Regions from separate parts of the Mesorhizobium sp. M4B.F.Ca.ET.214.01.1.1 genome, predicted to be linked through region 1. Evidence: predicted binding sites of a transcription regulator. Region 1 holds the regulator's gene; each other region holds the start of a gene.
What was found. The regulator HrcA, encoded in region 1, represses chaperone genes, less so after heat shock. The targets are predictions, from matches to a motif close to GTTAGCACTCNCNNNNNGNGAGTGCTAAC.
Positions count from the first base shown of each region.

Region 2: EN857_RS30940 (co-chaperone GroES) is a predicted target of HrcA. The motif match lies at 1,919-1,947, and genes of this name have one in related genera.
Region 3: groES (co-chaperone GroES) is a predicted target of HrcA. The motif match lies at 4,305-4,333, and genes of this name have one in related genera.

Region 1 is NZ_SRUX01000019.1:111,345-118,067, forward strand. Features, by position in the region: gene EN857_RS29830 (VOC family protein) at 1-176, opposite strand, end outside; gene rph (ribonuclease PH) at 360-1,076, opposite strand; gene hrcA (heat-inducible transcriptional repressor HrcA) at 1,213-2,295, shown strand; gene EN857_RS29850 (hypothetical protein) at 2,377-2,574, shown strand; gene EN857_RS29855 (sorbosone dehydrogenase family protein) at 2,689-4,038, shown strand; gene EN857_RS29860 (LysE family translocator) at 4,365-4,982, shown strand; gene cysK (cysteine synthase A) at 5,178-6,158, shown strand; gene EN857_RS29870 (glutathione S-transferase family protein) at 6,288-6,723, shown strand, end outside.
Region 2 is NZ_SRUX01000022.1:32,567-39,289, forward strand. Features, by position in the region: gene groL (chaperonin GroEL) at 1-1,387, opposite strand, end outside; gene EN857_RS30940 (co-chaperone GroES) at 1,450-1,764, opposite strand; gene EN857_RS30945 (hypothetical protein) at 2,101-2,442, shown strand; gene EN857_RS30950 (usg protein) at 2,466-2,744, shown strand; gene EN857_RS30955 (DUF982 domain-containing protein) at 2,728-3,051, opposite strand; gene EN857_RS30960 (hypothetical protein) at 3,137-3,316, opposite strand; gene EN857_RS30965 (DUF982 domain-containing protein) at 3,652-3,963, opposite strand; gene EN857_RS30970 (Hsp20/alpha crystallin family protein) at 4,401-4,907, opposite strand; gene EN857_RS30975 (Hsp20 family protein) at 5,003-5,479, opposite strand; gene EN857_RS30980 (DUF982 domain-containing protein) at 5,782-6,069, opposite strand; gene EN857_RS30985 (DUF982 domain-containing protein) at 6,088-6,393, opposite strand; gene EN857_RS34955 (hypothetical protein) at 6,474-6,626, shown strand.
Region 3 is NZ_SRUX01000014.1:124,271-130,993, forward strand. Features, by position in the region: gene EN857_RS25375 (TetR/AcrR family transcriptional regulator) at 55-681, shown strand; gene EN857_RS25380 (LysR family transcriptional regulator) at 688-1,584, opposite strand; gene EN857_RS25385 (SDR family oxidoreductase) at 1,692-2,453, shown strand; gene EN857_RS25390 (hypothetical protein) at 2,450-3,301, opposite strand; gene EN857_RS25395 (class I SAM-dependent methyltransferase) at 3,369-4,163, shown strand; gene groES (co-chaperone GroES) at 4,395-4,691, shown strand; gene groL (chaperonin GroEL) at 4,761-6,413, shown strand; gene EN857_RS25410 (pilus assembly protein TadG-related protein) at 6,683-6,723, shown strand, end outside.

The DNA of each region.
Region 1 (6,723 bases):
ATTTTGGTCGCCTCGGCGTTGAACAGCAGCAGCACGCCGGTCCCGCAGCGGAAGAAGACGTGACGGCCTTCGACCCTGGCGATCAGGTCGAGGCCGAGGATGTGGGAATAGAAGGCTTCGGCGGCATGCAAGTCTGTGACGTAGAGCGCCGATTCAAGGATCGCGGAGGGTATCACGAAGCCCCCCTCTCTGCCCTGCCGGGCATCTCCCCCTCAAGGGGGGAGATTGGCTGTATCGATTGCCTTAGCCAATCACCGGCGTAGCCAGATGGGAGCCGGCGTGGCAGCTTCCAATCTCCCCCTTTGAGGGGGAGATGGCCGGCAGGCCAGAGAGGGGGGCCCAGGCTCGGCATTTGACTGCTAAGCCACCGCCATCTGCTGCAAACTCACCAGGCGCGAAATTCCCTTCTTGGCCAAGTTCATCAGCGCCGCGAACTGGTCCTCCGAGAACGGCTCGCCCTCGGCAGTGCCCTGGATTTCGACGATGCCGCCCTTGCCGGTCATGACGAAATTGGCGTCCGTTCCGGCCGAGGAATCCTCGAGATAGTCGAGATCGATGACCGGCTGGCCGTCATGGATGCCGCAGGAGATCGCCGCGACGTGGTCCTTCAGCACCTTGGAAACGCTGGCCATCTGGCGGGCTTCCATCCAGCGCAGGCAGTCATGGAGCGCCACCCAGCCTCCGGTGATCGAGGCGGTACGGGTGCCGCCATCGGCCTGGATCACGTCGCAGTCGACGGTGATCTGCTGCTCGCCCAGCGCCTGCAGGTCGACCACGGCGCGCAAGGAACGGCCAATCAGCCGCTGGATCTCCAGCGTGCGGCCGCCCTGCTTGCCGGCGGAGGCCTCGCGGCGCATGCGTTCGCCGGTCGAGCGCGGCAGCATGCCGTATTCGGCCGTCACCCAGCCCTTGCCGGAATTGCGCATCCAGGCCGGCACCTTTTCCTCCAGGCTGGCCGTGCACAGAACATGCGTGTCGCCGAACTTCACCAGGCACGAGCCTTCGGCGTGCTTGGAGACGCCGCGCTCGAAGGAGATGGCGCGCATTTCGTCGGATTGGCGTTTGGAGGGGCGCATCGAGGCCTCTTGTCTCTGGTTCTTAAGGATTCGTGGCCGGCTTGTAGACGCATGCGGCGCATGGCGCAAAGGAAAATGGACCGGGTTGCGCGGGCACCGGCTAAGTCTATATTTGAACCGGAGGTTTTTGGCTCGAATGACCAAGGCAGTCGATCCGGCATCGCAGTCGCCCGTGCTTCAATCGCTCGATATGCGCTCGCGCGACATCTTCAGGCGCATCGTTGAATCCTATCTCAGGGATGGCGAGCCCGTCGGTTCGCGCAGCCTGTCGCGCATCCTGCCCTCTTCGCTGTCGCCCGCCACCATCCGCAACGTGATGAGCGACCTCGAGCATCTCGGCCTGATCTACGCGCCGCACATCTCGGCCGGCCGCCTGCCGACGCAGACCGGCCTGCGCTTCTTCGTCGACGCCTTCATGGAGCTCGGCGACCTCTCCGACGACGAGCGCCGCATCATCGAGGCGCAGGTGCGCGCCTCCGGCTCCGGCGCGTCGCTGGAACACATGCTGACCGAGGCCAGCCAGATGCTGTCGGGCATGTCGCGCGGCGCCGGCCTGGTGCTCGCCGCCAAGAACGAGGTGGCGCTGAAGCACATCGAATTCATCCAGCTCGAGCCGACCAAGGCGCTGGCCGTGCTGGTGTCGCAGAACGGCGATGTCGAGAACCGCGTCGTCGACCTGCCCGCCGGCACCACCGTCTCGCAGCTGCACGAGGCGTCCAACTTCCTCAATGCCCACATCCGCGGCCGCACGCTGGCCGAGGCGCGCGTCGAGATCGCCCGCATCAAGGACGAGACCAGGGCGGCCCTCGACACGCTGTCGCAGGACCTGGTCGAAAAGGGCCTCGCCGTGTGGGCCGGTGCGGAAAGCGGCCTGCCGGCGCGCCTCATCGTGCGCGGCCGCGCCAATCTGCTCGAAAACGTCACCGCCCAGGCCGACATCGAGTTGCTGCGGCATCTGTTCGAGGATCTGGAGACGCAGGACGGCTTGATCCAGCTGCTCGACCTCGCCGAAGAAGGGCCGGGCGTGCGCATCTTCATCGGCTCGGAAAACAAGCTGTTTTCGCTGTCGGGCTCGTCGCTGGTGGTGGCGCCCTATCGCGACAAGGATGCCCGCGTCGTCGGCGCGCTCGGCGTCATCGGCCCGACGCGGCTGAACTACGCCCGCATCGTGCCGATGGTCGACTATACCGCGCAGCTGATTTCGCGCATGTTGCGGTAAGGTGTGCGATATCCGGGTGAGACCGGCCTGACCTGGATCTCAACACACCCTGGAAGGCACAAGCAGCAAGGGAGCAAAAGAATGGCGCTGGAATCGCTCAAGGCCCAGATCAGCCTGCTGCTCGAGGAAATGGTCAACCAGCCCGAGGACCAGCACGAGATTCAGGAGCAGCTGCGCGAGAAGCTGCAGGAATTGCGCGCCATGGGCCTGCCGCTGCCGGCCGATCTGGTCGAGCTGGAAAAGCGCCTGGACGATGATTTCTACGCCGAAGGCAGCTGAAACCATCCCTCAAATCGGCGTGTGCCTGGTGTCCCAGGCGGAACGACCGCCGCATCCGCCCGTTCACCATTCGCGACGGCGCCGTGTGCGGCGCCGAAACCCCTGGAGGCCAGGATGATCCGATTTGCCGGCCTTGCGGCTGCCGCCTTGCTGCTTGCAACGACGGCCTCTGGCCATCAGGCCGGCGAGCCGGTGCTGACTGGCAAGAGGGCCTTCGGCGACTGGAAGGCCGACAGGCCTGGCGTGCGCCGGCTGATCAGGCCGGATGATCTGCAAAAGCCCTATGTCAGCCGCTCCGCGTCGAACGGCGCCGGCCTGGCGGATCGGCCGGAAGGCGCCAGGCCGTTCGTGCCATCAGGCTTTTCCGTCGAACTCGTCGCGTCGGGCATCGACAATCCGCGGGTCGTGCGCGCGGCGCCCAATGGCGACCTGTTCGTCGCCGACAGCAAGGCCAGCCAGATCCGCGTCTATCGCCTCGCCGAAGGCAGCGCCAGGCCGGCGCAGGAGGCGATCTTTGCCACCGGCCTGACCCGGCCCTACGGCATCGCCTTCTATCCGCCGGGCGACAAGCCGCAATGGGTCTATGTCGCCAACAGCAACAGCGTCGTGCGCTTCGCCTATCGCGACGGCAACCTCAAGGCCGAGGGCAAGCCGGAAACCATTGTCCCGGACATTCCCGCGAACCATCACTGGACGCGCGACATCGCCTTTTCGCTTGATGGCAAGACGCTCTATCTGTCGGTCGGATCGGGCTCCAACGTCGCCGAGGACATGGGCGCCGAGCCTGAAGGCGGGCTCGAGCAATGGGCGACGTCGGCGCCGCTCGGCGCCACCTGGGGCCCGGAGGAAGGCCGCGCCGACGTGCTGGCCTTCGATCCGGACGGCAGCAACCGGCGCAGCTTCGCCACCGGCTTGCGCAACTGCTCCGGCATGACCGTGCAGCCGCAGACGGGCGCGCTCTGGTGCGTCGTCAACGAGCGCGACGAGCTCGGCGACAACGTGCCGTTCGAATACGCGACGGCGGTCAGGCAGGGCGGCTTCTACGGCTGGCCCTGGTACTATATCGGCGCCAACGAGGACCCGCGCCACGCGGGCGCGCGCCCCGATCTTGCCGGCAAGGTCACCGTTCCCGACGTACTGCTGCAGGCGCATTCGGCGCCGCTCAACATCGCCTTCTATGAGGGCGGCAGCTTCCCGGCCGACTACAGGGGCGATGCCTTCGTCGCTTTGCACGGCTCCTGGAACCGCGGCGTGCGCACCGGCTACAAGGTGGTGCGGTTGAAATTCAAGGACGGCAAGCCGACCGGCGAGTATGAGGATTTCGCCACCGGCTTCGTCATCTCCGACGACGACGTCTGGGGCCGGCCGGTCGGCGTCACCGTCGCCAAGGACGGCGCGCTGATCCTCACCGAGGACGGCAACGGCACCATCTGGCGCGTTACCTATGGCGACGGCCGGTCCTGAGAAGCCTTACGCTGGTCGACCCCCACTCCGTCTCGGCTTCGCCGAACCACCTCTCCCCCGATCGACGGGGGAGAGGAAAGGCGCCAAGCTTTTTTGCAGTCAACGCTCGCCAAGTAAGGCCCCCTTCCTTTCCCTCCGGAGGGGGGAAAGGTGGCGCGGCGGAGCCGCGACGGATTGGGGGAACCACGTGGCAATCAAGCCTCGGGCCGTCAGTTAGCCTTGTAAGGCGAAGACCACGATGGTCTGGTGCAATGGATTCCGACCGTGAGGGAATTCAACCCCCGCCTGTTCCATGCGATAAGACCCTCCGATCTGGAACCTTATCCATGACGCTCACCGGATTCCTCGCCTACAGTGCAGCTCTCGGCATCGCCGCCGCCATTCCGGGTCCCGGCGTCACCGCGCTTGTGGCGCGGGCGCTGGGTTCCGGCTTCCGCTCGTCGCTGGCGATGTCGTTCGGCCTGATCCTCGGCGACCTCACCTACCTCACCGCCGTCATGCTCGGCCTCGCCTTCGTCGCGCAGACCTTCGGCATGGTTTTTCTTGCCATCAAATGGGCGGGTGTCACCTATCTCGCTTTCCTCGGCTGGCGCTTCTGGACCAGCGGCATCACGCCGGAGACTGTCGAGGCGCGCAAGGGCAAGGGCGGGCTCGCCGCCTCCTTCCTGGCCGGCCTGACGGTGACGCTCGGCAATCCAAAGACGATGATCTTCTATATCGCCATCACGCCGACCATCGTCGACCTGAAGGCGGTGACGCTCGCCGACTACGGCATCCTGGTCACGCTCACCGTCCTCGTCCTGCTGGTGGTGCTGGTGCCCTATCTGGCGCTGGCCGCCAAGGCGCGCTGGTTCCTCAAGTCGCCGCGCGCGCTGAAGGCGCTGAACCGCACCGCCGCCGGTTTCATGGTTGGCGCGGCGGCCGCCATCGCCGCCCGTCAATAGGCTGCAATCTCAACCGGTCTCCATTTCGGGGAAAGCATTCCGCAAACGGGCCGATCCGGAAAATGCTTTTCCGGGGCGGCAGCGTTTTCAGCACGCGCCCCACTCGGATATTTTCGGCCGGCAGCCTATCTTGCGCGGCTGAAAGCCCTATTCTGTCGCTTGATGCAATTGCCTGCCTGACCTGGGAGCGAAACAATGAACAAGCCCGTCACCTCCGCGCGCGTGCCCGGCCGCGGCCGCGTCTTTAATTCGATCACCGAGACGATCGGCGACACGCCCCTGGTGCGGCTCGACAAGTTCGCCAAGGAGAAGGGCATCGTCGCCAATCTCCTGGCCAAGCTCGAATTCTTCAACCCGATCGCCTCGGTCAAGGACCGTATCGGCGTTGCCATGATCGAGGCGCTGGAAGCCTCCGGCAGGATCGCCCCCGGCAGGACGACGCTGATCGAGCCGACCTCCGGCAACACCGGCATTGCGCTCGCCTTCGCCGCCGCCGCCAAGGGCTACAAGCTGATCCTGACCATGCCGGAGACGATGTCGGTCGAGCGGCGCAAGATGCTGGCGCTGCTCGGCGCCGAGCTGGTGCTGACCGAAGGTCCCAAGGGCATGAAGGGCGCCATCGCCAAGGCCGATGAGCTTGCCGCCACCTTGCCGGACGCCATCATTCCGCAGCAGTTCGAGAATCCGGCCAACCCGGAGATCCACCGCCGCACCACGGCCGAGGAGATCTGGAACGACACCCAGGGCGAGGTCGACATCTTCGTCTCCGGCATCGGCACCGGCGGCACCATCACCGGCGTCGGCCAGGTGCTGAAGAAGCGCAAGCCTTCGCTGCATGTCGTCGCCGTCGAGCCGGAGGCCTCGCCGGTGCTGTCCGGCGGCCAGCCCGGCCCGCACAAGATCCAAGGCATCGGCGCCGGCTTCGCGCCGAAGATCCTCGACACCACGATCTATGACGAGATCGTCAGGGTCTCCAACGAAGATTCCGTCGCCAATGCGCGGCTCGTCGCCCGCCTCGAAGGCGTGCCGGTCGGCATCTCGTCGGGCGCAGCACTCCAGGCGGCGATCGTCGTCGGCTCGCGGCCGGAGAACAAGGGCAAGACCCTCGTCGTCGTCATCCCGTCCTTCGCCGAGCGCTACCTGTCGACGATCCTGTTCGACGGGCTGGGGGCTTAAGCAGCCTCGACCGACCTTCGCGGGACGCTGGACCGCTGAAAAAACCCGTGTGGCGTCAGCGTGGCGCTTGAGCGCCGCGCGTCTTCCGGTGCAAATCTCCCGCGGCCCGCGCGGCCATTGGGAGGATTCATGTACAGACTTTACACGCGCCCCGGCAGCGGCGGCTTCGTCGTCGAGGCGGCCCTTGCCCTGGCGGGCGCGCCGTTCGACCAGGTCGACGTGCCGAAGAAGGACCCGCCCGACCAGGCCTTCCTCGAGATCAGCCCGTTGAACCAGGTGCCGGTGCTGACCTTGCCGGACGGCCGTTCGATCACCGAGTCGGCGGCGATCTGCATCCTGCTCGCCGAGCGCCATCCGGAAGCCGGACTGGCGCCGGCGGCGGGCTCGCCGGCCCGTGCCGACTTCCTGCGCTGGATGGCCTTCATGTCGTCGGTCCTCTACCCGGCGGGGCTGCGCTTCTACTATGCCCATCGCTACACCGCGGCGCCGGACGGCGTGGAGGCGGTGAAGCAGGCCGCGCTGGCCGAGATGGATCGCGGCTTTGCCATCCTCGACAAGGCCCTTG
Region 2 (6,723 bases), on a different contig from region 1:
ATCCTTCCGCGCCGGCATTCTCGGCGATCTGTCGCACGGGCGCTTCGATCGCCCGGCGCACGATCTCGATACCGTGCTTCTGGTCCTCATTCTCGGCCTGAACCCTGTCCAGTGCCTTGGCCGCACGCAGAAGCGCTACGCCGCCACCCGGTAATACGCCTTCCTCGACCGCAGCGCGCGTCGCATGCATGGCATCGTCTACGCGGTCCTTGCGCTCCTTGACCTCGACCTCGGTCGAGCCGCCGACCCGGATGACGGCGACACCGCCGGCGAGCTTGGCTAGCCGCTCCTGCAGCTTTTCCTTATCGTAATTGGAGGTCGTCTCCTCAATCTGCGCCTTGATCTGGCTAGCGCGGCTCTGGATTTCGCTCTTCGAGCCGGCCCCGTCGACGATGGTGGTGTTCTCCTTTTCGATCACCACCTTCTTGGCGCGGCCGAGCATCGCCAGCGTGACATTCTCAAGCTTGATGCCAAGATCTTCCGAGATCGCGGTCCCGCCGGTGAGGATGGCAATATCCTCCAGCATCGCCTTGCGACGATCCCCAAAGCCGGGCGCCTTGACGGCAGCGACCTTCAGGCCACCGCGCAGCTTGTTGACGACCAGTGTCGCCAACGCTTCGCCCTCCACATCCTCGGCAATGATCAGCAGCGGCTTGGATGACTGAACGACAGCCTCCAGCACCGGGAGCAGTGCCTGCAGATTAGACAGCTTCTTTTCGTGGATAAGCACATAGGGCTCTTCCAACTCGACACGCATCTTGTCCTGGTTGGTGATAAAATACGGGCTGAGATAGCCACGGTCGAACTGCATGCCTTCGACGACTTCGAGTTCGGTCTCGGCGGTCTTGGCTTCCTCGACCGTGATGACGCCCTCATTGCCGACCTTTTGCATGGCTTCCGCAAGGAAGCGGCCGATCTCGGCGTCGCCATTAGCCGATATCGTACCAACCTGGGCGATCTCGTCATTTTTGGTGATCTTGCGGGCATTGGTCTTCAGCTCAACCACGATGGCTTCGACGGCCTTGTCGATGCCGCGCTTCAGGTCCATCGGGTTCATGCCCGATGCAACCGCCTTGGCGCCTTCGCGAACGATCGCCTGGGCAAGCACGGTCGCGGTGGTGGTGCCGTCGCCGGCGATGTCGTTGGTTTTCGAGGCAACCTCGCGGACCATCTGCGCGCCCATGTTCTCGAACTTGTCCTCAAGCTCGATTTCCTTGGCGACGGTGACGCCGTCCTTAGTGATGCGCGGGGCGCCGAACGACTTGTCGATGACGACGTTGCGGCCCTTGGGGCCGAGGGTCACCTTCACCGCGTCCGCGAGGATGTTGACGCCGCGCAGCAAGCGCTCGCGGGCATCGGAATGAAATTTGACTTCCTTGGCAGCCATTGGATCACTCCTTGTCTGGGCAGTTTTCATTGACTTGATTGAGGGTTCTATCGAAGCCCCGGTCAGGCGGCCTTCTTGACCGCCGCAGCATTCTCGATCACGCCCATCACGTCGCTTTCCTTCATGATGAGCAGGTCCTCGCCGTTGAGCTTGATTTCAGTGCCGGACCACTTGCCGAACAGAATGCGATCGCCCGCCTTGACGTCGAGAGGCGTGAGCTTGCCGCTCTCATCTCGCGAACCAGGTCCGATGGCGATGACCTCGCCCTCCTGCGGCTTCTCCTTGGCGGTGTCGGGGATGATGATGCCACCGGCCGTTTTCTCATCGGCCTCGATGCGGCGGACCAGGATACGGTCATGCAATGGACGGAACGCCATATCGTTCTCCTTCTGGACAAACAGATTTTTGAGGTTCTTCCACACCGGACCGGCAATATCGGATCGGTGCGGGGTGCGGCGACCCCTCGCGGGCATCGCGCGCATATCGAGCTAGTTCTGCGACTTTTCGGTTTCAAGAGGTTCGGCAGAATTTTTTTTCACTCGCACCAATCGAGTGCTAGTGCCATGAAAACATGTGGCTAATTTGGATTACAGCCGTGCATTCCCGCTTGAATTTTCCCGACGAAGGAACAAGATAGTCCGAGCCTTCGCCGCCGGCGATGGCCTCAAAACAGGAGTCTGACAAAGGAGCTTTTGGAAAGACGGAGGATCACGATGGACCGACACAATCCCAAGCCGATCATTCCTTCTCTTGTTCCCGAAACATCCGACCTCGCGCTCGACCGTTTGTTGTCGCCGGCGCGCCATTTCACCCATCCAGACGACGTCCTTAAGGAGGATACGCTCGACATTCAGGAGAAGCGGGCGATCCTCTCGTCCTGGGGCTCGGATGCCTGCGCGGTGGAATCCGTTCCGACGCTGCGCCGACCGCCGGGAGCCGAGCAGACGATCACCTTCGATCAGATCATGGATGCCCTATGCCGGTTGGACGACGCAAACCGCCCGATCCCGGCTGAGAGTGGCCACAGGCACATGTCTGACCGCCTGGACGCCTGATGTCGTAAGTCAAGGAGACGCATATGGTCACTGCGGTCAGCAGGGAATTCCTCCTGCAGATGGAAGGCTACGGCCTGACCACGGCCGAAATCCACTACCATTTTCCTGACCACCCGAGCCTGCTTCAGCTCTATGTCTGGCAGGAATACGATCTTGCGCCGAACTTCCCGGAGCTGAAAGGCTTTCTCGACTATTGGGAAAGCGAGCTGGACGGCGCGCTGCACTCCGTGCGCGTTGCCCACCACCGGCTGATCAAGCCGTCGGGATGGCGCGCCGTCGACGGGGTCATTGCCATCCAATGAAGCTCATCTCGGGCCGCAGGGCGCCGATCATCCGTGGTTGGCTTGACTTGCGAGGAGCGCGCGCTGCCGGCAGAACCAACCCAGCCCGCCTTGCCGCCCTGAGGAAGGCCTTGTGCGCATCGCGGGCGCTGCGCCATCCGTCCAGCGCGTCGCGGCAGGCGCGCGCGGCAGCACGCCAACTCCCTCCGCGCGCCCAATGGGGCCACTGCTGGTCCAGGCATTCTAGTGCCTCTAAACTGCTGGCGACCCTGCGCGAGGAGAGGGAAAATCCCAGGGTAACAGGTTCGGGAAAACGAACGTCATTCATCACTTCCTCCGTTTTTCACGTCTTTTGCCAGCAAGTAATCGTCCTGCTCGGGGCGCCAAGAGGAGCTCTTGCCGCACCGGAGCGCTCAATCGTCCTCGTCGGCATCAAGGAGGTCGATCAGTTGGGCAACGCGCGTGCCCGGCAGCGGCCGTCCTTCGCCCATCAGCGCCTCGTCGCGTTGAACGCCGGTGGACAGGATATCGGCGATGAGCGTTTCGTCCATCGGCCCAAGGACCGAGACAAGGTCCTCACGTGTCATTATCATCGTTTCCTCCGTCCATGTCCGGAAACGGACGCCACCACGGGCTTCTCGATGACAACCTCGACGCCATCCGGGTCAAGGGCGTAGGGCTAGCAGCTACAGGGCATCGCATCCATGGGCTGGTCGCCCGGTCCCGATCCGCATCGGCAGGAAGCCTATCTGGCGGGGTCAATTTCTTCCTTGCCAACTCGCATCCCCAGCCAACGCTCCAAGGACTGGCGGTTCGTCGTGGTTTTAGATGATCAGAGAGATCAGAGGCCATGTCGCTCTCCGCTTGTACTGATCCTTTTCGCGATCGACCGGATGCTGCGGCGGTACGGAGACCGCCGCTGCGAATTTCAGGCATCAGTTTCCACAGAGTGGTCCGCGCCGATCTTCGGCCCTGTCATCCATGACGGCGCCACGGGGACATCCTCGATAACCCCGACCCTGCGAGCCCAAGTCGTAAAGGTTTTGTGTGCCGCCTCGAGAGACTTCCCGCCGTCGTAAGCGGAACAGCACGTTTCAGATGCCGCCGCGTGAAGAAGGCCACGTCTTTCGACCGGCCATTCCTCAAGGAACTCTATGGCATCCATAACACAGTCGATCCTTCGGAGAACGAAGCCGTCGTCCCTCACAAAAATCGGCTGCTTGAACGTTCCACTTTCCATAGCAACCTCCTTCTGGCCGTGGAGCGCATACGAGACCCCATTCAGCGGGAATAGCCGTGCAAGGGACACGCACAATTTCCACAGTGACGCGATGGGGTCACAGAAAAAATATTGGAAGTGCCTCTTGTGAGTTCAAGAGATTGGCACACCGGGTTTCCACCCTTCCGCGGCGGTTTGACTGGCTTCCGATTCAATGACCCTCCGTCCGAAGAAATCCGCAGTGCCGGCTAGCCGCGCCCCCAATTCATTTTCCTTTGGCTCGCAGCTTGCCACCCTGAACCGAGGGTGGGAGGATCTGGTCTGGGCTTCCTGTCACGAAGACAACGACCATGCCCTTGCCGCGTGACAGTTCCGATGCGATCTGCGTGGCGTTCTGCAATCCCTCCCCGATTGGCGAAGGACGGCGGCAGCTCAATCCGCCGCCGCCCCCAACTGCCTCAGTGCTTGATTTCGATGCGCTTGGCCTGGGACTGCGCTTTCGCGGTCTTCGGCAGCGTGACCGTCAGCACACCGTTCTTGAAGCGGGCGTCTATCTTGTCCTGCTCGACCTCGTAACCGAGGCGGATACGGCGCTCGAAGCGGCCGTAGTAGCGCTCCGAGAACTGCCTGTCCTTATCTTCCATCTCCGAGCGCTTCTCGCCCTTCAGCGTCAGCACGCCATCGTCGAGCAGGACCTCGATGTCCTTCTCCTCCAGACCGGGTACTTCGGCGGTCACCTTGACCGCCTTCTCGCCGTCGGAAATCTCGACGCTCGGCCAGCCGCCGCCGAAGGAAGAAGCCCTAAAGGCCGGCAGGCTGGAATCAAAGCCACGGAACACGTCGTCGAACAATCGATTCACTTCGCGATGCAAGGACAGGAATGGATCGCGATCATTGTCTCGAAAGACGCTCGGAAGCTGGTCGCCATTGCCACGGCTCCACGGAATAAGATCACGGACACTCATATGTCGTCTCCTTCTGTTCGGTCATGGATTACAAGACTTTCCGGCGCGCCGGGCCCATCGTCCGGCGCCTTGTCCAGTCGGTCAACCGGACAGCGTCAGGCAGCCTGGGTGTCGGCCTCGATCTGCCTCGCCTCGGCTTTCGGCTTTGCCTTGACGCTACCGATTTCGATGCGGCGCGGCTTCATCTCTTCAGGAATCTCGCGCTTGAGATCGATCGTCAGCAGACCGTTCACGAGGCTGGCGTTCACGACCTTGACATGGTCAGCCAGTTCGAACCGTCTACGGAAGGCCCTTTCGGCAATGCCGTGGTGCAGGTATTCGGCATTGTCTTCCGCGGGCTTCTGGCCGGACACCATGAGCATGTTGTGCTCCTGGGTGATGTCCAGCTCATCCTGCGAGAAGCCGGCCACCGCCATGGTGATGCGGTAGTCGTCCTCCCCTTTTTTGGCGATATCGTAGGGAGGCCAGTTGTCGACTGTCTCCACACGGCTCGCGGCTTCGAGCGCGTTCAACATTCGGTCGAAGCCGATGCCCGACCGGAACAGGGGGGTGAAGTCGAAAGTGTTTCTCATAGCCACATCCTCCTTTGAGCAACATGGGTACAAGCTTGCTGTCGGACGCTTTCTTGCATCCGTCCGACAGGCCGGTCCCGAAATGGGCCTCCGGCATTTTACGATTTAGTTAGGCGATTTCGCCATTCAAGGCCTGAAAAGGCAGTCTGCCAGCTTAGTCCGGTCGGGAAGGTCCTGGCTGGAATGCCAAGGCGGAGAGGTATCGATCTTCAAGACTATGCAGCGCCACAGTTTGCGGCGCATTGCGGCTGGTGACCTCGGGGCGACGGCCGAATGGCCGTCGCCCCGAGGTCGATTGCTGATCAGACGTGCAACGGTTTCGCCGTGTTTTTGACTGGCGTCATCGTTCCGTCTTCCACCAGGATGTCCTTCTTCCTAGCGAACCGCACGAGAATGCCGCGCGCGGTCTCTGCGTCGATGTCGCCGGCCAGCGCGGCTTTGCAGGCGCGGATCGCCGCCTTTTGCTCCGGACTGTTGCCACACCAATCCGTGACGAACTGGTACGCATCGACAACGGAGTTCAATTGCCGCGGAAAACCAAGCCCGACCCAAACGCGAACGGGCTTTTCGAAAGGCTGGGAAAGCATCATTTCCTCCCTCCGAAACAGTCAGGCGGCAATGCCGCCGGTCTGGCCCATCTTCGCGCCGGCCATCCAGGGCATCGCCGTTGTAACATCCTCGAGGATTTTCACCGACCGGGCAAAGCCGGCGAACGCGTCGCGGGCGACTTTCAAGGGCACGCTGCCGTCGAAGGCGCGGCAGCATGCCCGCTTCGCAGTCTCATAGATCACGCCGCGCCGGTGCAAAGGCCATTCATCGAGGAAATCGAAGGCATCCTCAAGGCAGGCTATTTCCTGAATGAGACCTTCCGCGGCCCTCACGAACAAAGGGCTTTCGAATGTTCTCTCGCTCATAGAAACCTCCAATTCTTTGAACGATTTCGGGTTGTTGACGATGGTCGCCCCAACGAACGGCGGCGACCTGCGAAAAATATGTGAAGGTCGATTTCCAGCGTCAAGACCGGATGATCACCGTCGCAAAAATTTCTGGGAACCTAGCTCTCGATAATGGCGCAAGCGAGTTCGCGGGGGTCTTCGTCGAGCGTGCCGATGAGCGCCGACGACTCGCCAAGCGCATCTGCCGGTAGGTAGTCCATTCCATTAACGAAAGAGCCAAGAACAAATGCCTGGCCTCCAGCCCGCGTTCCACACCGCGACTTTCGAATCACAAAAGGCCAACATTGG
Region 3 (6,723 bases), on a different contig from region 1:
AATCATGTTTCTTGTCAACCGGAATTTTGGACCTCTCGCGAGAGATCGGGCGCAATGAGCGAAGCAAGGCGATTGGCGACGGCGCCCAGGCGCAGGCCGAAGCAGGAGCGCAGCCGCGAGCGCATCGACGCGATCCTTTCGACGACCATGCGGCTGATCGGCGAGAAAGGCATCGACGCCGTCACGATGAAGGAAGTGGGTGCGCTGGCCGGCGGACCGATCGCCACCGTCTATCACTATTTCCCCAACAAATCGGCGATCCTGGCGATGCTCTACGAGCGCTTCGCGGAGGAGAGCCGCGCGCGCTTCGGCGCCATCATCGCCGGGATCCGCGGGGTGGACGATGTGACGTCGGCCGCGGATCGGCTGCTCGACGACTACTACAGTCGCGTGGCGGCGGATCCGGCCATCCAGGACCTGCAGAACGCGATCCAGGCCGACAAGGCGCTGCAGAACCTCGACATCCCCGAGACCAGGCAGCAGGCGAAAATGTTCTGCGACCATGTCGGCCCGATGCTTGAGCCGGAGCGGCGCGAGGCGTTCGGCCGCGTGGTGTTCTTGGTCTTCCAGCTTGCCGGCGGCGTGGTGCGGCTGGCGCTGACACAGGATGAGGCCGAGAGCCGGCGCACGATCGATGACTACCGGTCGATCATCCACACGCAGTTGCGGCTGTTCCTCTGATCGGCGTCAGGGATCCAGCTTCGGCCCAAGAATCTCCACCAGCCAGTCGACGAACACCCGCACCCTTGGCGACAGCTGGCGGCTGCGCGGATAGAGGACCGAGATCGGCGTCGGCGTCGGCGGATTGTCTGGAAGCACCTCGACCAGACGACCAGCCTCGATGTCATCGGTAAAACGGCGACGCGGTGCCTGGTAGAGGCCGAAACCCTGGAGCACCAGCGTGGCGGCCGTGTCGGAGTTGGAAACCGTGACCCGCGACGGCAGCACGATCTCGCGCACCTTGCCGTCGACGGTGAATTCCAGCGGCATCACCTGCCCGGTGCGCGACGAGACGAAGCCGATCATCACATGACCAGCCAGCTCGTCCAGGTCACACGGCCGGCCATGGCGCTCGACATAGTCGGCGCTGGCGAGCGTCGCCTCGCGGGCGATGCCGATGCGGCGCGCGATCATGTCACTGTCGGGAAGCGTGCCGGCGCGCACCACGCAGTCGACGCCCTCGCGCACGAGGTCGACGAGGCGGTCGCCCTCGCCGATATGCAAGCTGAGCCCAGGATAGCGGGCGAGCAGCGCCGGCAGTTCCGGGATGACGACGGTGCGAGCCAGGTTGCCGTTGATGTCGATGCTGAGCCGCCCACGGACCTCATGCGCGCCGAAGCCGCCCTCGGCGTCCTCGATGTCGGCGAGGATGCCGATACAGCGCTGGTAATAGGCGTCACCATCGAGAGTGGTCGTGACGTGGCGGGTGGTGCGCCGAAGCAACTGCACACCCAGGCGCTCCTCCAGCTGCTTGATCGCGGCGGTGGCGCTGGAGCGCGGCAGACCGAGATCGGCGGCGGCAGCGGTGAAGCTGCGCCTTTCCACGACGCGGGTGAAAAGCCGCATGCTGTCGAACCTGTCCATCAGCGATTGTTCGCATAAGCTGAATAGTGTTGGCAATCCGTGCCCGATTATATCGTCCAGCAAGGCGAGTATATGCATCTCCATCCAAAACAGAAGGAGTTCTCGCCATGACCACTCGGCCCATCGCTCTCATCACCGGGGGCAGCCGCGGCCTCGGCCGCAACACTGCGCTCAGCCTCGCCCGCAAGGGCGTCGACGTCATCGTTACCTATCACTCGCGCGCCGACGAAGCTGAGGCGGCTGTCGCCGAAATCGAGGCTGCCGGCGGCCGCTCCGCAGCACTCCAACTCGACACCGGCGGCATCGCCACCTTCCCCGCCTTCGCCGAGGCGTTGAAGAAGACGCTGAAGGAGACCTGGCAGCGCGACCGCTTCGACTATCTCATCAACAATGCCGGCACCGGCCTGCGCAAGATGATCGCCGAGACAACCGAGGAGGAGTTCGACACGCTGATGAACACCCACCTCAAGGGTGTGTTCTTCCTCACCCAGGCGCTGCTGCCGCTGATCAATGACGGCGGCCGCATTATCAACATCTCCAGCGGTCTCGCCCGTTTCGCCGCACCCGGCTCGTCGGCCTATGCGATGATGAAAGGCGGCATCGAGGTGTTCACCCGCTACCTCGCCAAGGAACTCGGCCAGCGCGGCATCACCGCCAACACCGTGGCGCCTGGCGCAATCGCCACCGACTTCAACGGCGGTCATGTGCGCGACAATGCCGAGATCAACCGCATGGTGGCCGGCGTCACCGCGCTCGGCCGGACCGGCGTCGCCGACGACATCGGGCCGATGATCGCCTCGCTGCTGTCGCAGGACAATCGCTGGGTCAACGCCCAGCGCATCGAAGTCTCCGGCGGGATGAACATCTAGGTAACCTGGCGGATCAGCCCTTCGAAGCCGTCGGCGAGATTTGAATTGCCGGCGGCGACGAAGTTCGAAAGGCGCCTGGCTCGCCCAGGGGTCTTGTTGGCGTCGAGCAGCACCGCCCTGCCTTCATGCATGACGAAATCGAACTTGCCATAATCGAAACCAAGTTCACGCCTTAGCGCGCGAAGCTCGTCGGGAACCGGAACAGGTTCGCGGCGGATCGTATCGTCGCCCTTCACGAGACTTTGCGGCGAGACGTGGCGGGTGCAGCGTTCGCGTTCGCCGCAAAACAGCCAGAAGCGGGCTCCAAAGCCGTCCGGCTCCGGTTCGGGAACGAATTTTTCCACCACGAGATCCTCGCGGTCGAACACCGTCGTCGGAACATCGGCAAGCGAGCCATGGACACGATAGCCGTCCAAGGCTTCGAGGCCGGGAAACGGCTCCGGCTTGCCGGCGCGTCGCGACCGCCGGTTCAGCGAGCGCTCGCGCGTTCCGTGGTTGTTGAGGCTGCTCTTCACGATGACCGGGCCCTGCCATGCGTCGCCCCGGCCGATCACGGCACCGCTGACGCGACGCTTGGAGATGTCGGCGGCGCCGATGTTGAGGCAGAAGGGAAACGCGCGCGCGTATTCGACATATTCGGCCGGCGTCACGGTCGCGTCGACATGCAGTACCGCGATGTCGGCTTCCGGCCTGGCCGCCGTGCCGGCAAGGACGTGGACCGAATGGCCGCGCCGCTTCAGTTCTTCCAGCAGGTCGAAGAGCATGTAGGGGCTGTCGCGGCGCAGCAGCAGCCCACGTCGGCTCTGAAACCGGTCGAACTCATGCGTGATGACCGCGATGCGCACCATATGCCCCTTGGTTTCCAGGCGGCCATCAAGTAATCGACACCGTTGCGTGGGAACCGGGGCGTTTTGCATGACGCAGCACTGGAATGCAATTCGCAGGCACTGGCAGTTGCTTGGGCCGCCACTCAGGCCGCCGGCGGAAGCCGTCGCAACATATGAGCGAGAACTCGATCTGTCCGGAGCACACGTCGTTCTGCTCGGCGTGACGCCGGAACTTGCCGGCCTCGGGGCGACGATGACGGCCGTCGACGAGTCTCCCGAAATGATCGCGGGAATCTGGCCGGGCGACACGGCGTCGCGCAGAGCGGTGAACGGCGACTGGCTTGACCTGCCCGTTCCTGGCGCAAGCGTGGATGTGGTAATCGGTGACGGGTGCCTTTCCGCGCTCGCTTTGTCGGTCGCACGGCGGGCGCTGTTCGCGGCAATCGCACGCGTGCTCCGTCCAGGCGGCCGAGCGGGGGCGCGCCTCTTTGCCGGTCCGCAAGCACCCGACGACCCGCACGCGGTACGGGGGCTCGCGCTGTCCGGCGGCGTCTCCACCTTCCATGAGCTCAAATGGCGCGTCGCCATGACCGCGGCGGGCAACGCGCCCGACTATGCCATCCCCGTGAAGACCATTGCGGAACGGTTCGACGCGCTGTTTCCCGACCGCGCGGAGCTTTCAGCACGCACCGGGTGGGAATTGCCGGTCATCGGCACCATCGACGTCTACCGCAACTCTTCGGCTATCTACAGCTTCGCGCCGGCAGACGTGCTGATTGGCGAGGCGCATGCGTTCTTCGACGATGTCGGCGTCGTTCCAACAGGCAGCTATGGTCTCGCCGAGCGATGCCCGCTGCTGGTGCTGCGCTCGCCGAGGCGTTAAGGGGCACCGATAAAATTCCTTCGCGATCCCATCGGCGGAGACCGCGTTCCTCGTGCGAATGCAGGCCGGGAAAAATTTCGCGCGGTTCGCTCCTTGCGCGCGCCTTGACTCTCGAAACCCTCCGGCCTATCTCAGCGCCACGTTAGCACTCGCCTTGCGTGAGTGCTAACTCATATCCGGCCTCGCCGGATGGAGGAACAGTTCTCACCGTTCTCATCGAGGAAGACACTAATGGCAAAGTCCAAGTTCCGCCCGCTTCATGACCGCGTGGTCGTTCGCCGGGTCGAATCCGAATCCAAGACCGCCGGCGGGATCATCATCCCGGATACGGCGAAGGAAAAGCCGCAGGAAGGCGAGATCATCGCCGTCGGCTCCGGCGCCCGCGACGAGGCCGGCAAGCTCGTGCCGCTGGACGTCAAGGCCGGCGACCGCATCCTGTTCGGCAAGTGGTCCGGCACCGAAGTCAAGCTCAATGGTGAAGACCTTCTGATCATGAAGGAATCCGACATCATGGGCATCATCGGCTGAACATCGGCCTCACCGTCAACTGAATCTTGAATCTGCGGGTTCGACCCGAACCCCTGACAGGAGCTTACAATGGCTGCAAAAGACGTAAAGTTTTCCCGTGATGCCCGCGAGCGCATGCTGCGCGGCGTCAACATCCTCGCCGACGCCGTGAAGGTGACCCTCGGCCCCAAGGGCCGCAACGTCGTCATCGACAAGTCGTTCGGCGCCCCGCGCATCACCAAGGACGGCGTCACCGTCGCCAAGGAAATCGAGCTTGAGGACAAGTTCGAGAACATGGGCGCGCAGATGGTCCGCGAAGTCGCTTCGAAGACCAACGACATCGCCGGTGACGGCACCACGACCGCGACCGTTCTGGCGCAGTCGATCGTCCAGGAAGGCCACAAGGCGGTTGCCGCCGGCATGAACCCGATGGACCTGAAGCGCGGCATCGACCTCGCCGTGACCGAAGTCGTCGCGGCGCTCGGCAAGGCCGCCAAGAAGATCAAGACCTCCGAGGAAGTCGCCCAGGTCGGCACGATCTCGGCCAATGGCGACGAGTCGGTCGGCGCCATGATCGCGGAAGCGATGCAGAAGGTCGGCAACGAAGGCGTCATCACGGTCGAGGAAGCCAAGACCGCCGAGACCGAGCTCGAAGTCGTCGAAGGCATGCAGTTCGACCGCGGCTATCTCTCGCCCTACTTCGTCACCAATGCCGACAAGATGGTTGCCGATCTCGAGGACGTCTACATCCTCCTCCACGAGAAGAAGCTCTCCAACCTGCAGGCCATGCTGCCGGTGCTCGAGGCTGTCGTGCAGACCTCGAAGCCGCTGCTCATCATCTCGGAAGACGTCGAAGGCGAGGCCCTGGCCACGCTGGTCGTCAACAAGCTGCGCGGTGGCCTGAAGATCGCCGCCGTCAAGGCGCCGGGCTTCGGTGACCGCCGCAAGGCCATGCTGGAAGACATCGCCATCCTCACCGGTGGCCAGGTCATCTCGGAAGACCTCGGCATCAAGCTCGAGAACGTCGGCCTCAACATGCTCGGCCGCGCCAAGAAGGTGTCGATCTCCAAGGAGAACACCACCATCGTCGACGGCGCCGGCAAGAAGGCCGAGATCCAGGGCCGCGTCGCCCAGATCAAGCAGCAGATCGAGGAGACCACCTCGGACTACGACAAGGAGAAGCTGCAGGAGCGTCTGGCCAAGCTGGCGGGCGGCGTCGCGGTGATCCGCGTCGGCGGCGCGACGGAAGTCGAAGTCAAGGAAAAGAAGGACCGCGTTGACGACGCGCTGAACGCGACCCGCGCGGCCGTGGAAGAAGGCATCGTCGCCGGCGGTGGCGTTGCCCTGCTGCGCGCTTCGGGCAACCTGAAGGCCACCGGCGCCAACTCCGACCAGGCTGCCGGCATCAACATCGTGCGTCGCGCGCTGCAGGCTCCGGCCCGCCAGATCGCGGCCAACGCCGGTGCTGAGGCCTCGATCGTTGCCGGCAAGATCCTGGACAACAAGGGCGCCACCTTCGGCTACAACGCCCAGACCGGCGAATATGGCGACATGATCGCCATGGGCATCGTCGACCCGGTCAAGGTCGTTCGCACCGCCCTGCAGGACGCGGCCTCGGTCGCCGGCCTCTTGGTCACCACCGAAGCCATGATCGCCGAGGCTCCGAAGAAGGAGTCGGCCGGCGGCATGCCCGGTGGCATGCCCGGCGGCGGCATGGGCGGCATGGGCGGCATGGATTTCTAATCCAGCTCTCTCGCGAAGCATACGGAAAGGGCGCCGAAAGGCGCCCTTTTTCGTTGTCGCTTAACGCTGCGTCAGCGAAGGCCTTGCGGCTCTAAGTCCTGCCCGCTGACTCTTTCCTGAGCAAATCGTCAACCAAATCAGCTATTTCGATCAAGCGCTTGTGACCGAGCCAGAAATTGTAGGACAATAAATTTTAACACATTCACGGTTACTAAAGAACGGAGCACCGTAAGGTTGCTCGAGATTGCAGCGTTCTTCAGGTCAGCCTCATGCAGATTTTCCGGCGGTTTTCGCGTAGCCGCGATGGCAA